3 regions of the Pseudarthrobacter sp. MDT3-1 genome follow, and region 2 is predicted to be linked to each of the others. Evidence: riboswitches for the same ligand, from Rfam matches in the RefSeq annotation. Region 2 holds a riboswitch; each other region holds the start of a gene.
What was found. Region 2 has a riboswitch for cyclic di-AMP ahead of ACX80X_RS19825 (NlpC/P60 family protein). Riboswitches for the same ligand answer to the same signal wherever they lie in the genome.
Positions count from the first base shown of each region.

Region 1: another riboswitch for cyclic di-AMP. It lies ahead of ACX80X_RS06385 (LysM peptidoglycan-binding domain-containing protein); the one in region 2 lies ahead of ACX80X_RS19825 (NlpC/P60 family protein).
Region 3: another riboswitch for cyclic di-AMP. It lies ahead of ACX80X_RS18775 (aggregation-promoting factor C-terminal-like domain-containing protein); the one in region 2 lies ahead of ACX80X_RS19825 (NlpC/P60 family protein).

Region 1 is NZ_JBTNDX010000006.1:66,736-70,000, forward strand. Features, by position in the region: gene ACX80X_RS06380 (aggregation-promoting factor C-terminal-like domain-containing protein) at 1-1,031, opposite strand, end outside; cyclic di-AMP (ydaO/yuaA leader) riboswitch at 1,246-1,416, shown strand; gene ACX80X_RS06385 (LysM peptidoglycan-binding domain-containing protein) at 1,420-2,268, shown strand; gene ACX80X_RS06390 (protein adenylyltransferase SelO) at 2,338-3,265, opposite strand, start outside.
Region 2 is NZ_JBTNDX010000041.1:221-3,485, reverse strand. Features, by position in the region: gene ACX80X_RS19830 (hypothetical protein) at 1-179, opposite strand, end outside; gene ACX80X_RS19825 (NlpC/P60 family protein) at 514-1,275, opposite strand; cyclic di-AMP (ydaO/yuaA leader) riboswitch at 1,279-1,474, opposite strand; gene ACX80X_RS19820 (heavy-metal-associated domain-containing protein) at 1,668-1,964, shown strand; gene ACX80X_RS19815 (hypothetical protein) at 2,396-2,866, shown strand; partial or broken gene ACX80X_RS19810 (DUF305 domain-containing protein) at 3,026-3,265, shown strand, end outside.
Region 3 is NZ_JBTNDX010000033.1:3,692-6,956, reverse strand. Features, by position in the region: gene ACX80X_RS18780 (sensor histidine kinase) at 1-1,189, shown strand, start outside; cyclic di-AMP (ydaO/yuaA leader) riboswitch at 1,289-1,441, shown strand; gene ACX80X_RS18775 (aggregation-promoting factor C-terminal-like domain-containing protein) at 1,447-2,175, shown strand; gene ACX80X_RS18770 (HAD-IA family hydrolase) at 2,246-2,926, opposite strand; partial or broken gene ACX80X_RS18765 (VOC family protein) at 2,957-3,265, opposite strand, start outside.

The DNA of each region.
Region 1 (3,265 bases), on a different contig from region 2:
GCGCCCAACTGCCCGGCCGCGTAGGTTTTTGCGCCGGCGGGGTCGTTCACAGCGCCGCCCGGCACGGAAGGCACGACGACGACGGGCGGCGGAGCCGGCGTCGGGCTCGGGACAGGAGCGGGGGCTGGCACTCCCGGTACAACAGGTGGGGCCGGAGCCGGTTTCTGCGCAGCGGCGAGGGCCGCCGCCCTGGCTGCCGCCTCCGCCTGTTGGCGTGCCTGTTCCTGCGCCGCGGCCCGTTTGGCGGCCTGCGCCGTTTCGTACGCGGCCAAGGCCACCTGGCCCTGCCGGAACTCACCCTCCACCGCAGCGGTGGTGCCCTTGAGGGATGCCAACTGCGCGGTCAGTTCCTGGCCGTGCTCCTGCTGCTCCGCGATCTGCCTGGACATGGCCTGCTGGGCGGACTGGGCGGCGGCGAGCTTGGTTCTGGCTTCGCTGGACAGACGCTCGCGCTCTGCCCTGGCTGCCTGCTCCTGATCGGCCAGGGCGCGGGAAATGCGTTCGGCGGCTGCGGATTTGTTCACCAGGGCTGCAGTCTTGTCGCTGACGATCTGGACGATATTCAGGCCTTGGATGCTGTTGTTCTGCACGGCGTCGAGAGCAACGAAGAAACCCATGTTTGTGCCACCGGTCTTATACGACTGCGCCGCCAGGGCACCGATTTCCTTCTTGTACTGTCCCAGTTCGGCCGCGGCGCGTGCCGTCTGGGCGGTCAGGGCATGCACAGTGGAAGTGGCGGCCTGAAGCGCCGCTTCGGCCTGGGCGTACTCCGCGGCGGATGTCACGGCCGCATTGCCCAGCGCCTCCGCTTCGGCCTGAAGCCCGCCCAGCAGCCCGTTGATCCTGGTGACCTCTGCCGCTTTGCCGGCCTCGCTTTGCTTGGCGTTCTGCACGTCCTGCCACGAGGGATAGCCGCCGGGCGGGGCGTCGTCGGCGGCATGTGAGGGCAGCAGCGCAGCCGACCCTACCAGGGCGACCGCCAGCATGCCGGCGAGGGCGGGCAGCCGCATTTTTTGAACAATCCGGGACATAGTTGGTGAGCTTACCGGGCATATACGGATTACGGGGGTTGACCTGCAACATCGTTACCAGGGAGTAGAGAATTCGCGCTGACATACGAGTGAATTTCACTCCTACATTCCGTTACCGGAATGTGACATTGCCGCCGAGCAGAAGTTATGGTCAAACGGTGGCCCGGCTCAAGCCGGACCATTCCCGCCAGTATGCCGAGCCCTGCCGCTGACCGGGATCCAGTCGCTTTCCAGCTGGCAGGGACGGGGGAACCACGTTTCCACGGCTTCTTGCGAAGCCTTGGGGTTAAGTCGGTATCGCTCCGTTCAGTGCGGCGCCGCTACCGGCCAGGTATCTCCGACCCGAACCCGACAGCTCACCCCGCAGGCATGGGAGAGGCGATCAACCGTGTCCAAGAATTCCGCTTCCGCACGCCATCGTGTGGTTTCTGCCAGCTCTACCGTCCCTGTCGGCCTGTCGTCAACGGCCAAAGCACACGCCCTGACGTTTGGCCGTCCGGCCCTGGTGGCTGTTGCTGCATCCGGCCTGCTGTTCGGCATCGGCGTCCCGGCTCAGGCCGGCGTCCACGGCCCGGATGATGCCGGGACTGCCAACGCCCAGGTCCAAACCGGTGCGGCGGCAGCGGCTCCGGCCGCTGTTGCTCCGGCCCCCGCCGCGGCCAACGTTCACACCGTAGTTTCGGGTGACACGCTGGGCCAGATTTCCGCCACCAACGGCGTCCCGCTCAACGACGTCCTTGCCGCCAATGGACTCTCGCTGACCACCATCATCTACCCCGGCGACCAGATCCGGATCCCCGGCGCCGGCTACACGGCACCGGGCGCCGCACCGGCTCCGGCGGCGAAGGCCGCAGCGGCGCCGTCCTCCGCCACCAACACCGGTATACAGCTGGCCTCAACGTCCGCACCGGCAGCCCAGGCTCCGGCCGGCTCGCTCGGCGCGGCCATCCTGGCTTCCGCCACTTCACAGCTCGGCGTGCAGCAGGACTGCACCGCCATGGTGGAGAAGGCGCTGCGCTCGGTGGGTAAGAGCGTGGGTGACCTGGCTCCCGGCCAGTTCTACCAGTACGGCACGGTGGTGGGCACCCCGGCCGCAGGGGATCTGGTCATCACGGCCGGCCATGTGGGCGTCTACGCCGGCAACGGCCAGGTAGTCAGCGGCGGGGTGGACGGTTACAAAACCGAAGTCCACTCCCTCAGCTGGCTCGCCGGAGCGTCCTTCGTCCGCGTAGCGTGATCCGACCATGCTCGACGGCGGCGGGCGGCACCCGGCCGCGCGCCGCCGTCGTCCATCCCTGGTGTTCGCTCAGGTCCCGCAGAAGGTCCGGTAGCTCCCGAAGTTTTCAGGGGCGGGGCCGGCGTAGCGTTCCAGCCCGGGGCGCTGCGTGTACGGATCGGCCAGGACGTCCACCAACCGGTTGAATGGGTCCAGGTCGCCTGCGATAGCAGCATCCAGGGCCTCTTCAACCAGGTGGTTCCTGGGGATGTAGACGGGGTTGACCCGGTCCATCAGGTCCGCGTCCGGCGCCAGGGCCAGCCACCGTGCGGCCCAGGCGTCGAAGGCGCCCGGGTCCGCAAACATGGACCGCGCAGTTTCCGGGGTCCCGCGGGCCGCCGAGCCGAGGCTCCGGAAGAAGGACGTGTAATCCACCTGTCCTTCCTGGAGCAGCGCCAGCAGACCGTCCACCAGGGCCGACGCGACGTCGTCGTTCGTGTCCGAGTGCAGTCCAAGCTTGGACTTCATGCCGGCTGACCAGGCAGCGCTGTACAGCGTGCGGAAGGCGCCGAGGGATTCAACGGCGAGCGCCACGGCCTGGTCCTGGTCTTCATGGAGCAGGGGCAGGAGTGCTTCAGCGAGCCGGGTGAGGTTCCATTCGGCGATGACCGGCTGGTTGGCGTAGGCGTAGCGTCCGTCCGCGTCGATGGAGCTGTAGACCGCGCCGGGGTTGAAGGCGTCCATAAACGCGCAGGGACCGTAGTCGATGGTCTCGCCGGAGATGGCCATGTTGTCGGTGTTCATCACGCCATGGACGAAGCCCACCAGCATCCAGTGCGCCACCAGGGACGCCTGCGCTGCTATGACCTCATCGAAGAACGCAAGGTAGGGCTTGTCGGCGAGCGCCGCGTCCGGATAATGGCGGCTGATGGCGTGATCGGCCAGGCGGCGCAGAAGGTCCGTCTCGCCGTTGACGCGGGCGAACTGGAAGCTGCCGACGCGCAGGTGGCTGCTGGCC
Region 2 (3,265 bases):
ATGATCGTGTATAGGCCCGGGTTGACCGGATAGTGCACGACGGCGCCAGCGATAAGGGCCGCGCCCATGAAGTAGAGCATCGCGCCGATGTAGCGCGAGTAGAGCGAGGGAGTCCGTTTCGCGAGCTCTGCCTCATAGGAGGCAACGTCTTCGCGGCTGAGGTCGTTCTGAACGGTCATGTCTGGTGAGTCTTTCGTTTTCGGGTGTGTGAGAGCAGGCAGCCGTAGCGCCGATACCGGAGTTGGTGCGGCGTGGCGCTGCGCGTGCTGCTCAGCGGGGCAGAATTGAGCGTCATGTCTCATTTCCTTGGAAGCGGGGCTTGGCCGGACACTCTAAAGAGATGGGATACGCCTCAGAATTGTGGTTTGCGGAGTAAATGGCGGTGTTTTAGCACCGCTATATGTCGCCTTCGGGTGACCTGCGGAAGGAGTCAGGCGCATGGTTGGAGGGGCATCCTAAGGGCCGGTGATTCAGTGCCCCCAAGGCATTGAATCACCGGCCTTCAGTGGTTTGTTAGCCTGCGCGGACGAAGGTGACGGCACCCTTGGACGTCATCCAGGTCAGAGGGTGCACGGCGGTTTCATTCTTCCCGTTCAGGCCTGAGCTGAGGACCTGGCCGTTGCCGACGTAAATTCCTACGTGGCCAGGCTGCATGACCATATCACCGGGCTGGGGGTCGGTGACCACGGTGCCGTAGTTCATGAACTGCATCGGGCCCAGGTCCCCGACGGGGATGCCAGCGGCATTTAGGGCGTTTTCGACCAGCCGCGTGCAGTCCTGGATCATGCCGATCTGAGCGTAGGCGGAGGACACCATGATGGAGTTAATGTCACCGGCTGCGGGAGCCGGCGCGGGCGCAGGCGGGGTGACGGTGACTTTGGCCGAGGCGGGTGCAGGGGTCGTTACGGCGGCCGCGGGTGCCGCGGCCTTCGCGGCTACCACGACAGGCTTCGGGGCTTCCACTACGGGAGCGGGCGTGGTTTCCACGACCGGGCGCTCGAAGGAAATCTGGATGGTGGCATCGGCGGTCAGCGGGGCCTGTATCTGGCTCGCGACCTCGAGGTTAGCGGCCGGTTCAGCTTCGCGCTGGCCGGGGGCGTCGGCCGCCTGGGCGGCAGCAATACCACTGGTCAGCACGAGACCGGAAGCCGCTGCGAAGACGGCGGCCTGGCGGCCTGCGCCGCCGGCATTCGCGGTAAAGGACTTGGTCAGTGCGGCAAGAGTGCTGGTCTGGGGGACCGCGCGGCGGCGGCCGTGAGTTTTGCGCATGGGCATGAAAGGGCCTCTCCCACTGCCTGCGAGGTTAGCTGTCGGATTCGGGTGGGAGGCACCCGGCCGCGTCAGGCGCAAAAGTGCACCAGGCACGGCTTCACCCCAAGACCTGCCAGAAGCAGGCCAATAATGGGTTCCCCGTCTCTGCCGGACGAAAAGTGAACGGATCCCGGGCAGCGGCAGAGTTAGGCAATCTGTTCGGGAGTGCCGCCTCAAGGAGAAACCGGCACGACTTAGACCGTACTTCACACCAGCAATGTTTGTCACATTCCGGTAACGGCGCGTCCGCCGTGGCACGGGATGCGCACTTGCTCTGTATACCCGGCCCGGGTACAGGATGCGTCTTCTTGGGTTGTCAGTGACATGGAAGTCCGGGCTGGTGTTGCCGTACCCGTTTGCACGGCCGTTCACCCCCCGCACACCCTCGATTCTTCCTCAAAAAGATAGAGCCAGGCTTCCCCTTGTTTCTTCCGCTGCCGGGTGCAGCTGCTGCTCCGGCAGCGGTATCCAGTGGCAGCACAGTCGAGTTTGCTGTCGAAGGGCTGACGTGCGGGCATTGCGTCCAGACCGTTCAAAAGGCTGTATCGGCCGTTGAGGGTGCCGAGTCCGCCTTTGTGGACCTCGTGTCCGGCGGTCGTTCCCGGGTGATAGTCACGGTACGGCCGAGAGCTTTGCTGTGTGTGCGGCCGTGACCTCCGCCGGCTACACGCTTTCCAGCAATTGGCATCAAGGCCCCTGGCAGAAGACCGGTTAGGCGAGTGGGGTGTCTTTTGACGGGGCGAACGCGTCCCCGGCGCTGAGGCCGGCATCGCGCTCGGCGCTGGAACGGGTGCACGGCATCGGCCGGTGTTGTCCAGGCCGGCAATGATGCCTGGACTGTGCTGTGAAATGGTGGACCTATCCGGGGCCAGCCATACCAAGCCGTAGCAGATCCTCATTTGGGCCACCGGTTACAACATCCTCGCCGTCCCGCTGGCGACAGTGCCCTGTCCTGCCTTTGGGCTTGCGGAGGATGAAACTCAATCCTTCCCAGGTGCGTTGAATAAGAGGCTGTGACCGGCAGGAATACCCCTGCCGGTAGGCTGAAGATCCTGAACAACCTGCATGGAAGGGAAGAAACGTTGTGAGCGCACCATCGCGTGGACCTTTCTCCGCTTTCCTCTTTCGTGCAGGCTTCCTGACGGCCGCCCTAGCCATCATCGCCGGGATCTTCGGCATGCACATTATGACCGGCGCACACCATATGAGCGCCGCGCACACCATGCCGGCAGCGACCGCCGGATCCGCGGTGGACGCTGCGGGCATCCCGGCCGGGCACTCCCACACCACGGGGGCATCCTCGGATGGGACCGCCGCTACCCCAGCGGCAACTGGCTCGTCGTCTTCCTGCGCCCCTGCAGGTTCCTGCCCCGGGATGACTGCCGGGGGCAATACGTGCGTCCTGGCCCCGGGAAACACCTCACTGACCGCCCCTGCCCCCGGAACAGCACCCTATGCCTTACCGGACTTCGGGGTGGCGGCTGCAGCCAGCATCAATTATTCCTACTCACCGGACAGCCCCTCTCCCGGTGACTTCTGTATCAGCCGGACGTAAACCAGCACTGACAGCGCCGCGCCCCGGCGCAGCGTCCAGCAACGTCGACACGCACAAGACAGCCCACCTTCCCAAAGGGCGCAGCTGTCTCTGCTTGCAATCCCCAGGCGCTAAACGCCGCTGATACCTTTGAGGACCCTGATTTTCATGAAATAGACCCTGACTATTTCCGCTGCCGCGATCGCCGCAGCAATCGGCCTCGCCGGATGCTCAGCCGGCACCGGAAGTTCGGACTCGAGCAGCATGCCCGGCATGAGCCACGGCAGCTCCGCCATGCCATCGACCTCGGCTCCGGCAACGTCGGCCGCAGCCTCGGCGGACTTCAACGACGCGGACGCCATGTTCGCCCAGAAGATGATCCCGCACCACGCCGAGGCCGTGGAGATGAGCGACATCATC
Region 3 (3,265 bases), on a different contig from region 2:
CGAAGACAAGCAGACCCTGCTGGCGCTGACGCGGAACGGCCTTCCCGTGAACCGCTCGCTGTCCAACGGGGATTACCGGATTGTGGCCGTGGAAACCGGCTACGGCGATGTCCTTGTCACGGGCCTTCCGCTCGCTGCCAAGGAGAGTACTTTGGCATCGCTGGTCTGGACTTTTGTGTTCGTTTCCCTGGGCGGCCTGGCGCTGATCGGACTGGCAGGAACTGTGCTGATCCGGCGCACCATGAAGCCGCTGGAGCAGCTTTCCGAGGTTGCAACCCGTGTGGCCAGGCTGCCGCTGGACGCGGGCGAGGTGGCACTCGCGGTGCGCGTCCCGCCGTCGAACTCCAATCCCGGAACCGAAGTGGGCAGCGTAGGGCACGCCCTCAATCTCATGCTGGACAACGTCGCCAGCGCACTCGAGGCGCGGCAGCGGAGCGAGACCAAGGTGCGGCAGTTCGTAGCCGATGCTTCCCATGAGCTGCGCACGCCGCTGACTGCCATCCGCGGGTACACGGAGCTGATGCGGATGACCGAGAGCTTCACGCCGGACGGCCGGAAATCCCTGGCCCGGGTCCAAAGCCAGTCCGAACGCATGACCACCCTGGTGGAGGATCTGCTCCTGCTCGCCCGGCTCGATGAGGGCCAGCCCCTGAAGCTCAGCGAAGTTGACCTCACACAACTCGTGATCGAAACCGTCAGTGACGAGAAGGTCATCGCCCCGGACCACCACTGGCGCCTTGAACTGCCTGACCAGCCGCTCGCCGTCACGGGTGATGCGTCCCAACTGCGTCAGGTGCTTGTCAACCTGCTATCCAATGCGCGCAAGCACACGCCGCCGGGGACCACCGTGGTCACCGCTGTCACGAAGTCTGCCAATGGCGACGCAGCGGTGACGGTAACGGACGACGGCGGGGGCATCCCTGCGGAACTCGTTGACCACGTTTTCTCCCGGTTTGCCCGCGCAGACGCGGCGCGCAAGGGTACAGCGCCGGCCTCGGGCGCCGGGGCCTCCGAAGGCACTAGTGGCTTGGGCCTGTCCATTGTCCAGTCGATCATGGAGGCCCACGGCGGTAGCGTGGAGGTGACATCGCGGGCCGGACGGACCGAGGTCGCGTTACTCTTCCCTACCGGCGCGCTCGCGCGACCCACTGACGCCCGGGCCCAGCAAGGCGACACACCGTCGTCGTGATTCCTGTTACCAAAATGTGACTTAAGCGTCCAGCTCCTGTAGCGTCGATGACGTGTGGTTCCCGTTGGGCCGCATATCCGGATGACGCCAAGCTCTGCCGCTTCCCGGATTCCGTTTTCAGAGGCAGAGGCGGGGGACCCACCGTCCCGGGCACCAAGTGCCCTTTGGGGTTAAGCCAACACGTGATTGTGCCGTGTGGCCGGATGCCCTCATCCGAACCCGACAGCTAACTCCGCAGGTGTGAGAGGCGATCCATCATGTCTGAATTCAAGGTACAAACGCGCCCGCAGGGCGACACAAAGTCCGACAGCCACCGCAAGCAGTCCCGCTTCGGTGCAGCTATGTCCCCACTGTCCAAGGCGGCCCGGATTCCCTCCGTGGGCCAGCGCGTCGCGGTGTTCGCGACGGCATGCGCCCTGCTGGTCGGCGTCAGCGCCGCAGCACACGCTTCCGAGTCTGCGTCGCTTGCGGCCAGCGCGGACCAGGCCGCCGAAGAAGCCAGCGCCCAGTCGAAGCTGAGCTTCGAGGCAGCCGAGATCCAGCCCCCGGCCTCCCCGGAAGCTGCGCCGGCCGAGATCAACGTCGCGCCCCAGGCCGCCGAACCGGCACCTGCCCCGGCCCCGGAGCCCGCTCCGGCCCCGGCTCCGGAACCTGCACCCACGCCCGTTGTGGCCGTCAACGACCCCGCAGGAGCGCAGGCCTACGCTGCTGGCCAGCTGGCGACGTACGGCTGGTCCGCTGACCAGATGCAGTGCCTGCAGACGCTGTGGACCAAGGAATCCGAATGGACCACCACGGCCACCAACGCCAGCAGCGGCGCGTACGGCATCGTCCAGTCATTGCCCGCTGAGAAGATGGCGAGCGCCGGCGCGGACTACGTCACCAACTACCGCACGCAGATCAACTGGGGCCTGAACTACATCCAGGAGCGCTACCAGTCACCGTGCGGCGCGCTGAACTTCCACCTGTCGCACAACTGGTACTAGGCCGACTGAGCCTCGCCGGCAGCCGCGGCGCTGAGCTGCGCCGGCGGATTACGAAGGTGATCCGCCGGCGTCAAAGCCGGAAAGAAATGAGTTGCCGTCCCGCGGCGTCCGTTTCCACGGAGGCGGTTACGGCGCGGTAATCCGCGATATGCAGCACGCCTGCCGGCAATTCGCCCGCATTCGGACCCACGGCCACCGTCCGGATACCCGCAGCAACGCCTGCCGCGATTCCGGCGGGCGCATCCTCGAACACCACGGCGTCCTCCGGTTCCACGCCCAGCAGCCCGGCGGCCATCAGATAGCCCTCCGGGTGCGGCTTGCCCCGTGTGACCAGGTCCGCCGTCACGGCCGTGGCCGGCATGTCCAGCCCGGCAGCGTCCATGCGGATGTCCGCCAGGGTCCTGTCCGCTGAAGTCACCAGCGCCACTGCCTGAGCCGGGAGGCTGCGAAGCAGGTCGGCAGCCCCCGGCAACGCGACGATACCGGCCGTCCGCACCCGTTCCATCGCACCCAGTTCCTCGGTGAGGGCCGCGACGTCCGCTCCCCCCGGCGCGAACCGGCGTACGGTATCGGCAGCCTGGACGCCGTGCGAAGTGCGCAGGATTTCGGCGACGTCCAGGCCGTACCGGGCCGCGAATTCTCCCCAGACCTCCTCCACTACTGCCGTGGAGTCCACCAGCGTGCCGTCCATATCGAAAAGGACGGCCCGGCAGGTCAGTGTTCGTGTGGCGGCAGGTGTGGGGATGTTCATGCTGCCTATTTTGCCCCAGGCGTCACCGGCTTAGGCGTCACGGCCCGGGATGTACTGCACCGCCCACTTGTTTCCGTCGGGATCCGCGAAGTAGACGAAGTGCCCCCAGCCCTGGATGTCTATGTCGCTGACCTCCACACCGTTGCCCTTGAGGTGGTCGTGGGCAGCCTGGATGTCGCTGACCACCATCTGCAGGCTTGGGGCCGTACCCGGAGGGGCGACATTGAGGCCCTCGCCAATACAAATGGAGCAGGCGGATCCCGGCGGGGTCAGCTGGACGAAGCGGATGCCATCCATGGGTCACTCGTCGAAATCCGGGTTGAATCCAACTTTGCTGAC